Regions from separate parts of the Streptomyces sp. NPDC015125 genome, predicted to be linked through region 3. Evidence: riboswitches for the same ligand, from Rfam matches in the RefSeq annotation. Region 3 holds a riboswitch; each other region holds the start of a gene.
What was found. A riboswitch is a leader RNA that binds a small molecule or an ion and turns the genes downstream of it on or off. The one in region 3 is predicted to bind cyclic di-AMP.

Region 1: linked by a shared signal. The riboswitch ahead of ACF088_RS04755 (NlpC/P60 family protein) and the one ahead of ACF088_RS34775 (peptidoglycan DD-metalloendopeptidase family protein) in region 3 are both predicted to bind cyclic di-AMP.
Region 2: linked by a shared signal. The riboswitch ahead of ACF088_RS32260 (M23 family metallopeptidase) and the one ahead of ACF088_RS34775 (peptidoglycan DD-metalloendopeptidase family protein) in region 3 are both predicted to bind cyclic di-AMP.
Region 4: linked by a shared signal. The riboswitch ahead of ACF088_RS07070 (C40 family peptidase) and the one ahead of ACF088_RS34775 (peptidoglycan DD-metalloendopeptidase family protein) in region 3 are both predicted to bind cyclic di-AMP.

Annotation. Positions count from the first base shown of each region.
Region 1 is NZ_JBIBVF010000001.1:1,083,285-1,086,720, forward strand. It holds gene pcrA (DNA helicase PcrA) at 1-1,143, opposite strand, end outside; cyclic di-AMP (ydaO/yuaA leader) riboswitch at 1,433-1,616, shown strand; gene ACF088_RS04755 (NlpC/P60 family protein) at 1,624-2,775, shown strand; gene ACF088_RS04760 (hypothetical protein) at 2,942-3,295, opposite strand.
Region 2 is NZ_JBIBVF010000021.1:120,171-123,606, reverse strand. It holds gene ACF088_RS32265 (GntR family transcriptional regulator) at 356-1,045, opposite strand; gene ACF088_RS32260 (M23 family metallopeptidase) at 1,308-2,087, opposite strand; cyclic di-AMP (ydaO/yuaA leader) riboswitch at 2,100-2,255, opposite strand; gene ACF088_RS32255 (M16 family metallopeptidase) at 2,467-3,436, opposite strand, start outside.
Region 3 is NZ_JBIBVF010000025.1:22,938-26,373, forward strand. It holds gene ACF088_RS34770 (aldo/keto reductase) at 1-243, opposite strand, end outside; gene ACF088_RS34775 (peptidoglycan DD-metalloendopeptidase family protein) at 423-1,571, opposite strand; cyclic di-AMP (ydaO/yuaA leader) riboswitch at 1,583-1,738, opposite strand; gene ACF088_RS34780 (DUF2332 family protein) at 2,022-3,197, shown strand; gene ACF088_RS34785 (PP2C family protein-serine/threonine phosphatase) at 3,274-3,436, opposite strand, start outside.
Region 4 is NZ_JBIBVF010000002.1:457,676-461,111, reverse strand. It holds gene ACF088_RS07080 (ATP-dependent Clp protease proteolytic subunit) at 1-445, shown strand, start outside; gene ACF088_RS07075 (hypothetical protein) at 451-759, shown strand; cyclic di-AMP (ydaO/yuaA leader) riboswitch at 1,038-1,237, shown strand; gene ACF088_RS07070 (C40 family peptidase) at 1,242-1,715, shown strand; gene ACF088_RS07065 (LysE family translocator) at 2,002-2,670, opposite strand; gene ACF088_RS07060 (LysR family transcriptional regulator) at 2,742-3,436, shown strand, end outside.

The DNA of each region.
Region 1 (3,436 bases), on a different contig from region 3:
GGCGCCGGCGTCCGTCCAGAGGTTCTTGGGGCGGCGGTTCTCGTTGCGTTCGATGACGGCATTGGCGGCGGACAGGATCGTCTGCGAGGAGCGGTAGTTCTGCTCCAGCAGGATCGTGGTCGCGTCCGGGTAGTCCTCCTCGAACTGGAGGATGTTGCGGATCGTGGCGCCGCGGAAGGCGTAGATCGACTGGTCGGCGTCACCGACGACGCACAGCTCGGCGGCGGATTCGGCGGGGCCGACCAGCTCGCGGACGAGGGTGTACTGGGCGTGGTTGGTGTCCTGGTACTCGTCGACGAGGACGTGGCGGAAGCGGCGGCGGTAGTGCTCGGCGACATCCGGGAAGGCCTGGAGCAGATTGACCGTCGTCATGATGATGTCGTCGAAGTCCAGGGCGTTGGCCTCGCGCAGCCGGGCCTGGTACATGGCATACGCCTCGGCCAAGGTCTTCTCGAAACCATCGGCAGCCGTCCCTGCGAAGGTCTCCTCGTCGATGAGCTCGTTCTTGAGGTTGGAGATCTTCGCGCTGAAGGACTTGGGCGGGTAGCGCTTGGGGTCCAGGTCCAGATCGCGGCAGACCAGGGCCATCAGGCGCTTGGAGTCGGCGGCGTCGTAGATCGAGAAGGAGGAGGTGAAGCCCAGCTTCTTGGACTCGCGGCGCAGGATGCGGACGCAGGCGCTGTGGAAGGTGGAGACCCACATGGCGTTGGCGCGCGGGCCGACGAGCTCCTCGACGCGCTCCTTCATCTCGCCGGCGGCCTTGTTCGTGAACGTGATCGCGAGGATCTGGCCGGGGTGGACATGGCGCTCGGCGAGCAGATGCGCGATGCGGTGGGTCAGCACCCGGGTCTTGCCGGAGCCGGCACCGGCGACGATCAGCAGCGGGCCGCCGGTGTGCACCACGGCGGCCTTCTGCTCGTCGTTGAGCCCCTCCAGCAGCGTCGCCGGGTCGAGGGCGGGACGGGCGGCGCCGTCGCGGTAGTACGCCTCTCTGGGCGGAGGCGCGTCGAACTTCCCGCCGAAGAGGTCGGCGGGGATCTCCTCCGGGGCCGGGCCGTGCTCGTCCTCGGGAGGGGGAGGGTGCTCCTCCTCTCCCTTGTGGCCGAGGTCCGCCAGGAAGCTGTCGTCAAAGAGGCTGCTCATCGCCCACCGAGTCTAGGCCGCCGCACTGACAGCCCGCGGCCCAGTAGCCGATCGCGGCCCGCTTTCGGAGCGGCCGTGGCACCGCGGCAGGTCAGGGGGCCGGGGTCGGCACAGATCGGTCGGCGGCTCGTCTACCCGAATCAGACATCTGCCACAACAACCCCCGCATCGCGTTCAGGTCACAAAAAGGTTTCGGGCATATCGAACATCAGCCTTCACAGGAGCCACACGAGTTGGCTAACGTCCTCGCTCAGGCAGCCCGCCTCCCCGTGGACGACAGCGTCCGCACGGGCCGCCCACGCCGAGTCCGGCCCTGCCTCAGGCACCCGGAGCCGGGGACCCACCAGCACCACCGGGGTGAATCGATCCGGACAGCCGTCGCCAGCGGACATCCGGACCGTAGGGCAAGCCTTCCGTCAGCGACACCGCCCGAACCCGACAGCTAACCCGGTAGGCGGTCCACGGAAGGAGTCGCCGGCCTTGGCGTCGCATCGCAAGCCGCGCACCAGCATTCTCACCTCACCCGGAGGACGCCGTACGGCGGTCGGGCTCACCACCGCCGCCCTCGCCTCGGCCACGCTGCTCTCGCAGTCCGCCGACGCGGCCCCCCGGGCGCCCAAGCCCAGCATCGAAGAGGTCAAGCAGAAGGTCGACGGCCTCTACCACCAGGCCGAGGTGGCCACCCAGAAGTACAACGCCGCCAAGGAGCACGCCGACGACCAGCGCGACCGCGTCGACGGGCTGCTCGACGCCGCTGCCGAGCGGGCCGAGAAGATGAACGAGGCCCGGCGGCGGCTGGGCACCTTCGCCGCGGCGCAGTACCGCAGCGGCGGCATGAACCCGACGGCACAGCTGATGCTCGCCAAGGACCCGCAGCAGTTCTTCGACCGCAGCCACCTCATGGAGCGGCTGACCGGGCGACAGAAGGAGGCTGTCTCCGACTACCAGGAGCAGCAGGCCGCGGCCGCCCGGCAGCGGGCGGAGGCCACCCACGACCTGGAGCGGCTGCAGACGTCGCAGGCCGCGCTCAAGGAGTCCAAGCAGTCCGTCCAGCAGAAGCTGGCCGAGGCCCGGCAGCTGCTGTCCGAGCTGACCGCACAGGAGAAGGCGCGGCTGGCGGAACTGGAGCGCCAGAAGGAGGCGGCGGCCAAGCGCAAGGCCGAGGAGGAGGCCCGCAAGCAGCAGGAGCGCGAGCGCCAGCGGCAGCACGACGGGGGCGGCCCGTCCGGCGGTCAGACCGGTGGCGGCGCCGACAACGGCGGCTCGACCGGCGGTTCGTCCTCCGCCCAGGCCGGGAAGGCGCTCGCCTTCGCCCGCTCCCAGATGGGCAAGCCGTACGTATGGGGCGCGACCGGACCCAGCTCCTACGACTGCTCGGGGCTGACCCAGGCGGCGTGGAAGGCGGCCGGCGTCACACTGCCGCGGACCACCTGGGACCAGGTCAAGACCGGCCAGCGGGTCGCCACCAAGGACCTCAAGCCCGGTGACCTGGTCTTCTTCTATGACGACATCAGCCATGTGGGCATGTACATAGGCGGCGGCAAGATGATCCACGCCCCGCACCCGGGCGCCAACGTCCGGGAGGAGTCGATCTACTACATGCCGATCTACGGGAGCGTCCGCCCGGGCTGAGGCCCGGCCCCCGCTCCCCCGTCGGACCACCCCCCACGGCCACCCCCCACACGCCACCGCGCGGCCGTCGCCTCCGGACGAGGAGTGCGATGACCGCGCGGTGTGCCGTGGAGGAGCCTGTGCGCCGCCGCCCGAAGCCCTGTTTCCGGGGAGCCCGCCGTTCCGCTCAGGTCCAGAGCACGGCGATGAAGATGTTGGCCACCGTCAGCGCACCGACCGCACCGAAGAGCGGCGGGGCGATCTTCTCCTCGTCCCGCTTGACGTAGACCAGCGCCAGGATGACCACCAGAACGGCCATCTTGATGGCGAGCTTGACGGTGTTGAGGCTGTGACCCTCGGCCTGGTTGAGGCCGACCAGCACGATGCCGGTGACCAGCATCGTCAGCGCGCCGTGCAGCATCGCCGGCACAAAGCGGGCGGTGCCCGCGCCCATCGCCTTCATCTGGGTCAGAAAGCCGCCCAGCAGGGAGGCGATGCCGATGATGTGCAGGCCGACGAAGAGATTGATTACTACGTCCATAGTGCTGGATCGTAGCCGCCGCATAGCACGGCCCTTCCGGCAGGGCGCCCACAATCGCCGCTTCGGTCAGGCCGGGCCCGGTCCCGGCCGTGCGGCCGTGGCGGCATGGTCACCCGCGCGCCGACCGCGGTCGAAAGCGAA
Region 2 (3,436 bases), on a different contig from region 3:
CCTTCGTCGCACGGGGACCCTCGCCGTACCGGAAGCTTCGCCCCACCGGAAGCCGGCTGTACCGGAATCCGTTCGCTGCGCCCGGGATATCGGTGCGCGCGCTCGCGACCGAGCCCGTACGGGCATGACCGACCGCGACCCGGACGCAGAATTTCCGGATACCCGGATGCCCCGATATCAAAAACGGTGCCTTGATATCGAGGACGCAAAGAAGCGGGCGCTATTCCATGCCTCCGGTGCCGCACATATGACAGCGCGTATGGCAGCACAAATACACACGGAAGGTGGGCGGGGACGAAAACGCAATCCCGTACCCCGAAGCCCATTCCGCACTTCTTTGTATACGGGGCGATTGTTAAGGGCGGGCGCGGGCCGTGTTGACGGGCGGTTTCGGATCCCTCACCTCTGCCTTGGCGGGGCGACGGAGCCGGTACACCGGGAGGGAGCGCTCGACATGAGCCGCCATCAGGGCGCGGGCCCGTTCCGCATCCCCCCGGGCCACCGCGTCCAGGACCGCACCGTGTTCGTCCCACGACTCCCCTGTACGGGCGGGCAGTTCCACGATGTACACCCACTCGATCTTGCGCCGCAGCTGGGTCAGCAGCGCCGTCAGACTGGGGCTGCCGGCCGCCTGGGCCAGCGTCTCGTGGAACCATCCGTCCAGTTGGCGCAGATCCGCTGGACTGCCGTGACGGGCCCGCTCTCGGCCGAGCCGTACCAGGCCGCGGAGCACTTTGAGGTGGGCCGGGCTACGGCGGGCGGCCGCGCGGGCGGCGCCCAGCGGCTCCAACAGGGCGCGGACGTCGAGGAGATCGGCGGCCTCCTGGTCGGTGAGCTCGGCGACGCAGGCGCCCGCGTGGTGGCGGGTGGTGACAAACCCTTCGGACTGCAGGGTCCGCAGCGCTTCACGGACCGGCACCCTGGAGACGCCGTACCGGGCCGCAAGGATTTCTTCGATCAGCCGGCTCCCCGGCGCCAGCGCACCGGAGACGATGTCATCGCGAATCGCCGTGCACACCGCATGAGCGGAAATATGGCCTCGCATCTTCCGTGCCTCCGCCGTAATCCCCTGGAAACGCCGCCGGTCGGCGACTTTTCCGTGACTCTATTCGACCGGAACGCCTTTCCGGCGGACTCCGGTTATTCATGGAAATTTTTTGGCCGGAAGTTGGCGGGGGCGCGGCGTATCCCCTGCACACCGACCGCGGCGCCGGATACGCCGAAGCCCCGGCCGTGGAGCCGGGGCTTCGGGCGGATGCTCGTGCGGCGCGGGCCCCTGGAGGCGCGCAACCGGACGGGGCGGGAGATCAGACGTTGACGCCGTGCGAGCGCAGGTACGCGACCGGGTCGATGTCCGAGCCGTAGTCGGCGCCGGTACGGGCCTCGAAGTGCAGATGCGGGCCGGTGGCGTTGCCGGTGGCACCGGAGAGGCCGATCTGCTGGCCCGGGGTGACGTGCTGGCCGACCGAGACGCCGAGCGACGAGAGGTGACCGTACTGGGTGTACGTACCGTCGCTCATCTTGATCACGATGTTGTTGCCGTACGAGCCGCCCCAGCCTGCCTCGACGACGGTGCCCGTGCCGACGGCGTGAACGGAGGTGCCGGAGGCTGCGTGGAAGTCGATGCCGGTGTGGCTGCCCGAGGACCACAGGCCGCTGGAGGCCTTGTACGAGGTGGACACGTAGGAGTCCGCCACGGGGGCTACGAAGGTGTTGAGGCGCTTGCGCTCCGCCTCGCGGGCGGCGCGCTCCTTGGCCTTGCGCGCGGCCTCGACGCGCCGCTTGGCCTCCTCGGCCTGCTTCTTGGCCACGGCCTCGGCCTTCGCCTTCGCCGCCGCGGCCTCCGCTTCGGCCTGCTGCGCGTCGGCCTGGGCCGCGACGTGGTTGGCGAGCTCGTCACCGAGCACGACGGCCTGCTGCAGACCGGTGTCGTGGGTGCGGGCCTCGTCCGTGGCCGCCAGCGCCGGCGAGGCCACGGAGGCGACCACACCGCCGGCCGCGAGGGTGGCTATGCCGGCGATGTTGCGGGTCGTCCGAACGGGGCGGCTCGTACGACGGTGCTTCCCGGTGGCACGGATGAACGCCATGTACTGGCTTGTCCTTTCCCTCCTTCTCGCCTACCGGGTTAGCTGACGGGTTCGGAGCAGGAAGGTCTCCTACGGGCTCCTCCGGAGGGGAGTCCGATTCACCCCAAGGGACTCTGGGTCCCCGGCTCCCCTGGCTCGCGCCGTACGGGGACTCGGCGATGACTGTCCGGTGCCACGGTTGTGGCGGACTTGTGACGAACAGCCGGACCGACGCTAAACGGGGCAACTTTCAATCGGCAAACAGAACCGCTTTTTTGTGCGGGATGCCACAAGAACCGAGGCGCCGGCCGCAACAAACCGGACATACGGCAACTCCCGCGGCAGACCATCGCCACGGGAGTTGCTTTGTCGATATGTGACCTTCCGTCACATGAGGAAATTAGCCGCTGACGACCGTCACCTCACCGATGCCCAGCGCCTTGACGGGCTCGGCGATCTGCGCCGCATCGCCCACCAGGACCGTCACCAGCCGGTCCACGGGGAAGGCGTTGACGGCCGCCGCAGTCGCCTCGACCGTGCCGGTCTCCGCGAGGCGGACGTACAACTGCGCCTGGAAGTCGTCCGGCAGGTGCTGCTCGACCTGATCGGCGAGGGTGCCCGCGACGGCTGCCGCGGTCTCGTACTTCAGCGGCGCGACCCCGACGAGGTTCTGTACGGCGACGTCCCGCTCGTCGTCCGTCAGCCCCTCTGCCGCAAGGGTGCGCAGCACGTTCCACAGGTCGTCGAGCGCCGGGACGGTGGAGGCGGTGTCGACCGACCCGCTGATGGCGAGCAGCGAGGCACCCGTGGCCCCCTCGGGGGACGTGGGAGCGGTGGAGCGAAGCACCTGGCCGAAGGCGCGCACCCCGTAGGTGTAACCCTTCTCCTCGCGCAGAACACGGTCCAGACGGGAGGTGAGGGTGCCGCCCAGGCAGTACGTGCCGAGGACCTGTGCGGGCCACACCCGGTCGTGCCGGTCGGCACCGATACGCCCGATGAGCAGCTGCGTCTGGACGGCGCCGGGGCGGTCCACGATCACCACACGGCCGGTGTCGTCGCCGACGATCGGCGAGGCCTTCAGCGGCTCGGCCGTCGAGCCGCTCCACGCGCCGAGCGTCTCGGCGAGCGCGGCGTCCAGGTCGACCCCGGTGAAGTCACCGACGATGACGGCAGTGGCCGTGGCGGGCCGTACGTGGGCGTCGTAGAAGGCGCGGACGGCCGCGGCGTCGACGCGTCCGACGGTCTCCTCGGTGCCCTGGCGCGGCCGTGACATACGGGACGTGGCCGGGAAGAGCTCCTTGGACAGTGCCATCGCCGCACGCCGGGCCGGGTTGGCGAGCTCGTGCGGGATCTCGTCGAGACGGTTGCGC
Region 3 (3,436 bases):
GCGGGAGGCCAGCCAGTTGCCGAGGACGGTCTCGGATTCGCCGCCCTTGTTGCCGGGGACCCAGGCCGAGTAGACGTCGGCGGTGTCGATGAAGTTGCCGCCACCCGCGACGTAGGCATCGAGCACGGCGAAGGATTCGCTCTCGTCGGCCGTCCAGCCGAAGACGTTGCCGCCAAGCGACAGCGGGGAGACGGAGAGCGAGCCGAGGGACTGACGATTTCGGGGGGTGTGTGTCGCAGTCATGTGTGGTGGCAACGTCGAGGGGAGCGGAGTTATTCCTTCCGCTCCCCCCGACGCTCCCGGCGCCCCGCGACGCCCCCGGACACCCCTCGGAAGCCAACTTCCGTCCTACATACGCCCATTGAGGCCGCCGGCCGTGCCTCGCGCGTCAAGGCCGCGCGTCACAAGCTGAAGACCATGCGTCACACCTTGATGCCGTGATCGCGCAGCCACGGCATGGGGTCTATCGGATCGCCGCCGTCGGGGCGCACCTCCAGGTGGAGGTGCGGGCCGGTGACATTGCCGGTGGCGCCGACGCGGCCGATGACATCGCCTGTGTTGACCTTGCCGGAGGTCTTCACCATCGAGGACAGATGGCAGAACCAGAGTTCGGTGCCGTCGTCGAGGGTGAGGACGATGCGGTAGCCGTACGAGCCGGCCCAGCCGGCCTGGGTGATGGTGCCGGAGTGCACGGCCTTGACGGGGGTGCCGGTCGGCGCGGCGAAGTCCTGTCCGGTGTGGTCCGCCGCCCAGCGGTCGCCGGCCTGGCCGAAACTCGCGGTGAGGGTGAACGAGGAGACGGGAGCGATGAAGTTCTTCGCCAGCTTGGCGAGGCGGGCGGCCTCCGCCTTCTGACGGGCCGCTGCTTCGGCCTCGCGCTTGGCCTCCAACTCCGCCGCCTTCTTGGCTGCTGCGGCCTTTTCGGCCGACTTCTGGTGGGCGTCGGCTGCCTTCGCGGCCGTCTGGAAGGCGGTGTGTTCGGCGGCCTCGCGGGCCTCCTGGTCGGCGGCGCCCTGCTGCGCGTCGGCCTGCTGGAGGATGCGGCTGCGCAGTGCCTCGCCGGCGTCCGCACCCGAGTCCGAGGCCGTGCCCGCACCCGAGTCCGAGGCCGTGCCCACGCCCGAGTCCGAGGCCGAAGCCGTGCCCGCATCCGAAGCCGCGCCCGAGTCCGTGCCCTCGTCCGAGTCCGTGCCCTCGTCCGATATGAGATCACCGACGCCGGGAAGCGACTTGGCGTCCGGCAGCTTGTCGGCGAGGTCGTCGGCCATTCCGCCGACGTCGGGCATCGAGATCGCCACCGGGGGGCGGCCCTCGGCCGTGGCCATGCCGCCGGCACCGACCGCCGCGATGACGCCGACGCCCAGGACCGTGCCACCGCGGGCGAGTCCGCCGCCACGCTGCTTGGCCACCCGGTGCTTGCCGCGGACCGAGCGGACGGAATCCTCGGTGGGATTCCATTCCTCCCACGGTCCGTCGTTGATGTTGTCCGCATCACCGGGGCCCGGGAAGGCACCTCGGTCATCGAGGTCGTAGGCGGACGGACCCTCGGGGGCAGGCCTGTTGGACGCCACGGGGGCGCTCTCCTTTCCTTCCTTCTCGCCTACCGGGTTAGCTGACGGGTTCGGAGCAGGAAGGTCTCCTACGGGCGCCCGCTGGCGGAGAGCGTCCGATTCACCCCAAGGAAGTGGTTCCCCGGTTCCCTTGGTGCAGTTCGAGGTGCTGGAGGTGCGTGAAAAGCGCGTGCGGGATTCGGCGTCGGCGCGCGGTGCCGCCTCTTGCGACGGCTGGGACGACCGCGCTGCGTTATCGGACAGTAATAGAGATCGCAGTCGAATTCCAAGCCTTCCCGGGATTTCGTAGCGGCTTCGCAAGAGCTTTGGCGTGGACTTTTTCGTCCAGTACGGCCACAAACCGGGCGAGTTGACCGTCCACTCCTAAACGATCTCGCGGCGATTGTGCACCAGTCGTTATGCGGAGGGGTGCCCCTCGGTCACGGAACGTGAGAGCAGTAACGTCGGATCATGGCCGTCAACGTCGGGAACACCGGGAACACCCGTCACGTCGAGCGCGCCGTTGTCGGCACCTGGGGGTTGGCGGAGCGGTACCGGGAGTTCTCCTGGCGTCAAGCGCGGGGGCGGTCCGCGGCGCATGAAGAGCTGAGCGCGCGAATCAGCCAGGACCCGGAGTTCTGCGATCTGCTGTCGGGGTCGCTGCCGGCCGGCGGCGCTCAGCAGCCGGACCTTCTGCTCGCCGCCGTCCGCTATCTCGACGGCCCGCACGCCGAGCTGGGACCGCGCGGCGACATGGCGTACGGCCGCTGGCGCGAGTGGACGGTACGGCACTGGGACGAGGTGCGTGCGGTGATCATGCAGCGCTCGTCGCGGACCGATGAGCCGGCCCACTGCGCGACGCTGCTGCCGCTGCTCGCCCGCCTGCCGCAGCCGCTGGCACTGCTGGAGGTCGGCACGTCGGCGGGCCTGTGTCTGCATCCCGACCGCTACCGCTACCGCTACCTGCACCGGTACGAGGACGACGGGGGAGAGTGCGCGGGCGGCCCCCTCCGAGGCGGCACCCTTCTCACCGAGGCAGAGGCAGGGGCGCCGGAGAGTCCGCTGGTGCTGGAGTGCCGTACGGAGTGGACGGCCGACGAGCTGCCCGGCCGGGACCGGATGCCGCGGATCGCCTGGCGGGCCGGTATCGGCCTCGATCCGCTCGACCCGGCCGACGAACCGGACGATCTGCGCTGGCTGCAGGCGCTCGTTTGGCCGGGCGACGAGGAGCGGGCGGCGCGGCTGTCCGCGGCCGTCGAGGCGGTGCGGCCGGCGCCGCGGCCACGACTCGTGCGCGGCGATCTGCTCCACGAGCTGCCCGCGCTCGCCGCCGAGGCACCACCCGAGGCGACGCTGGTCATCTTTCACAGCGCCGCGCTGGCCTGCCTCGCGCCCGCCCGCCGCGAGGAGTTCGCGCATCTCGTACGGTCGCTGCTGCGCGGACGGCCCGGCGGCGGACACTGGATCTCCCACGAGCACCACTCCGTCCTGCCCTGGATCTCCGCGCCGGCGCACCGTTCGCCGCGCCCGGATGACGCGCTGCTGACCCTTGCCCTGGACGAGCGTCCGGTCGCGCTCACCGGTCCGCGCGGCGAAAGCCTGCACCGGCTCCCGGGGGCGGAGGACGTGCTGCCGGAGAGGGCATGACGAGCCGTGCCAGGGGCCTGAGCGCCGCCCCCGTGATCGAGGAGGACGTGCCAGAGGCCTACGCCCCCTGCGCCCCCTACGCCCTCATCGGCCGCTGCACCGCCAACAGGGCCATATCGTCGGCCGGTGCGCCGCCCGTATGCCGCGCGACATCCTCGACGAGGGTGTCCAGGAGGGCGTCCGGCCCCGGGAAGCGCCGGCCGCGCAGTCTGCTCGCCGGTTGGTAGAAGCGGCCCAGC
Region 4 (3,436 bases), on a different contig from region 3:
GGACATCTCGCTCTACATCAACTCCCCCGGCGGCTCCTTCACCGCGATGACCGCCATCTACGACACGATGCACTTCGTGTCGTGCGACGTGGAGACCGTCTGCCTGGGGCAGGCCGCCTCCTCCGCCGCGGTACTGCTGGCCGCCGGCACACCCGGAAAGCGGCTGGCGCTGCCCGGCGCCCGGGTCCTGATCCATCAGCCGTCGTTCAGCGAACCCGTCCAGGGGCAGGCCAGCGACCTGCAGATCCAGGCGAAGGAAATGCTGCGCACCCGCGACGTACTGGAAGAGATGCTGGCGAAGCACACCGGGCAGACCCGGGAGCGGATCGCCACCGATATCGAGCGCGACAAGATCTTCGACTCCCGAGCCGCCCAGGAGTACGGCCTGATCGACCAGATCACCCGCAACCGCAAGCCGTCGGCGCTCCAGCCCGTGGCGCGGTGAGCCCGATGCTGCCGCCCGAACCGCCGCCGCTGCCCGCACTGACCCGCGCGGAGGGTGAACTCGTCGACAGCTACCTGGAGGTGCTCGACCTGCTCGGCCGGATCAACCCGGCCCGCTGCGGTGGCACCTACAGCGGGCTGCGGGCCGCCCAGGCGCTGGTCGGCAAGGCGACCCGGCTACGGGACGCACTGACGCTGATGCACAGCCGGGGCGAGAGCGAACTGCACTGCGCGACGCTGACCCGGGCCCTGCGGGTGCTGGACGGCGAGCGCCGGGCCGGGCTGGTGGCGATGCCGCCACCCGAGGAAATCTGACCCGGCACACGCGCAGCGGCTGCGCAGACGGCGTAGCGTCCGCACCCGATCTGAGGAGGCGACGAATTGCGCGGTGCGGGCACATTTCCTGCGGTCCCGGATGTTTCGCCCCTGGTCCGCGGGGTGCAACACCCCGCGCCGCGGCACCTGAGGGAACAAATCTAACCATTCGGGTCAATTGTGACCCATCTCACATACGGCATTTTCAGCTCGGAATTCGGGTGCCAGGTGCGTGACGATCCCTTCGACGACAAGACCCCGCCACAGCGACGGGGCGGTCCGGACGGGCGCCTAATCCCGCCGCCGTGCCGGACGTCCGGTCGACGACGTGGACCGGCGGGAGCGGAGGACCCGAGCAGGACGGGGTCCCGGCCTACACGGCCGAGGGCTCCTTGGGGTGAAGCCGTACGCACGGCCGGGCATCTTCGCCTGCCCGAACCCGACAGGTCTTCCTTCGCAGGCGGCTGACGAAGGGTTTGCGCATGACCATGCGCATGCATACGCCGAATCTGCTGGCGCGCGCCGGCACCGTCACCGCTCTGACGCTGGTCACGCTCGGCGGGACCAGCGTCGCTCCAGGAGCGGCCGGGAATGCCGAAGCCGCATCCGTGTCCGCGCATGCGCTGCGGATCGCGGCTTCCAAGAGCGGAGCCCCCTACCGGTACGGCGCCCAGGGCCCGCACGCCTTCGACTGTTCGGGGCTGATGCTGTACTCGTTCAAACGCGCCGGCCGGCTGCTGCCACGCACCGCCGCCGCGCAGTACGGCCGCACCCGGCACATCCCGGCCGGCGCGCGCCGAAGCGGCGATCTGGTCTTCTTCCATTCGCGCAGCGGCATTTACCACGTCGGCATCTACGCGGGCCGGGGCCGGATGTGGCATGCGCCCAAGGCCGGGAGCGTGGTGCGGCTGGAACGGATCTGGAGCCGTTCGGTCTGGTACGGGCGGGTGGGCTGACCCTGGGCAGTCCTCTCACGATCGGTCAATTGCCAGGGTGTACGGCCGATTTGACCGGGCTCGCTTCGCCACGCAGCGGGCTGCCGCGTCCGCCTCGGTGGGGAATGCCCACCGAGGGCATTGCCCGCCGTGGGCATTGCCCGCCGTGGGAACGGCCCGCCCGCGGATGGATCGGTGACGCTGCCGCCCCGGCCCTCGCCGCGGGGCGCGGGGCCGTCCTGCCCCCTGCCGGTCGCCGGGTCCTTGCCCGCCACACCCCCGTGGAACAGCCCTGGGTGCACCGCCCTCAGGACACCGCCAGCTCGACGAGCAGGATGCCTCCCAGAGCCGTGAGCAGCGCACCGGTGGTGGCTTCCAGGGCCCGGGCCACCGAGGGGCGGCGCAACCAGACGCCCAGCCGGTCGACCAGCAGCGCGACGGCGGGGAACCACACCAGCCCCATGGCGACGACCATCGTGGCGAGCAGCAGCGTACGGGGCAGTGCGGGCGCTCCCGCCGGAACGAACTGCGGGAGCAGGCTGAGAAAGAGGACGGGCGCCTTGGGGTTGAGGGCATTGGTCAAGAACCCCTGGCGCAGACTCTGCGCAGCGCCCGGGCGAGCGGCGGGCGGGCGGCCGTCGGCCGGTGCGTCCGCCGCCGTGCGGGCCGTGCCGTCCGTGGTGGCCGCCGGACGCCGGGCAGCCGCGGTCAGGGCGCGGGCACCGAGGTACAACAGATAGCCGCCGCCCAGGAGTTGGACCGCGCCGAAGAGTGCGGGCACGGCGACCAGCACCGCCGCGAGACCGGCCACCGCCAGGGCGGTGTGCACCAGCAGCCCGCCCGCGACGCCGACGGCGGCCGCCACCCCCGCCCGGCGAGAGTCGAGCGCATTGCGCACCACGACCGCAAAATCCGCGCCCGGCATGGCGACCATGCCCGCGGCGACTCCGGTGAAGGCGATCAGCTGTCCGTCCATAAGAGCAGCTTCGCCGGTCAGAGGCTTTAATGGCTATTGGCAATGTTCTTGGTGAGCCTAAAGAGATTCTTATGTACGACCCCACCCGGCTGGCCGCCCTGGTAGCGGTGGCGGAGGCCGGTTCGATCACCCGGGCCGCCGCCCGGCTGGGCTACACCGCTCCGGCGCTCTCGCAGCAGCTCGCCAAACTGGAGCGGGAGACCGGAGCGGCCCTGCTGGTGCGCCACCATCGGGGTGCACGGCTGACGGCGGCCGGTGAGCTGCTGCTCGTACGGGCCCGGCGGGTCCTCGACGAACTGGATCAGGCGCGGCACGAGCTGTCCCGGCTGGCGGGGCTGTCCGGCGGGCGGCTGCGGGTCGGGACGTTCATGACCGCCGGCACCCATCTGCTGCCGCCCGCGCTCAGCGCGTTCCGGCGGGCGCACCCCGATGTGGAGCTGAGCGTGACGGAGTACGTCCCGCCGCAGGCGAGCGCGGCGGTGGCGCTGGGTGAGGTCGATCTGGCGCTGACGCACGAGTATGTGCCGGGCGAGGCGATGCCGGCGCCGGAGGGAGTGCGTCTGGAGCCGTTGCTGACCGAGGAGCTGGTGCTGGTCACGGCGCCCGGTCATGCCCTGTCGGCGGGCTCCGGACGACTGCCGCTTGCCGAGCTGGCCGGTCAGCCACTGGTCAGCATGGCGCCGGCCAACCCCAACCGGCGCGGCGTGGAGGCCGCGCTGGCGGCCGCCGGGGCGAGTGTGGCGGTGCGCTGCGAGTCGCCGAGCTA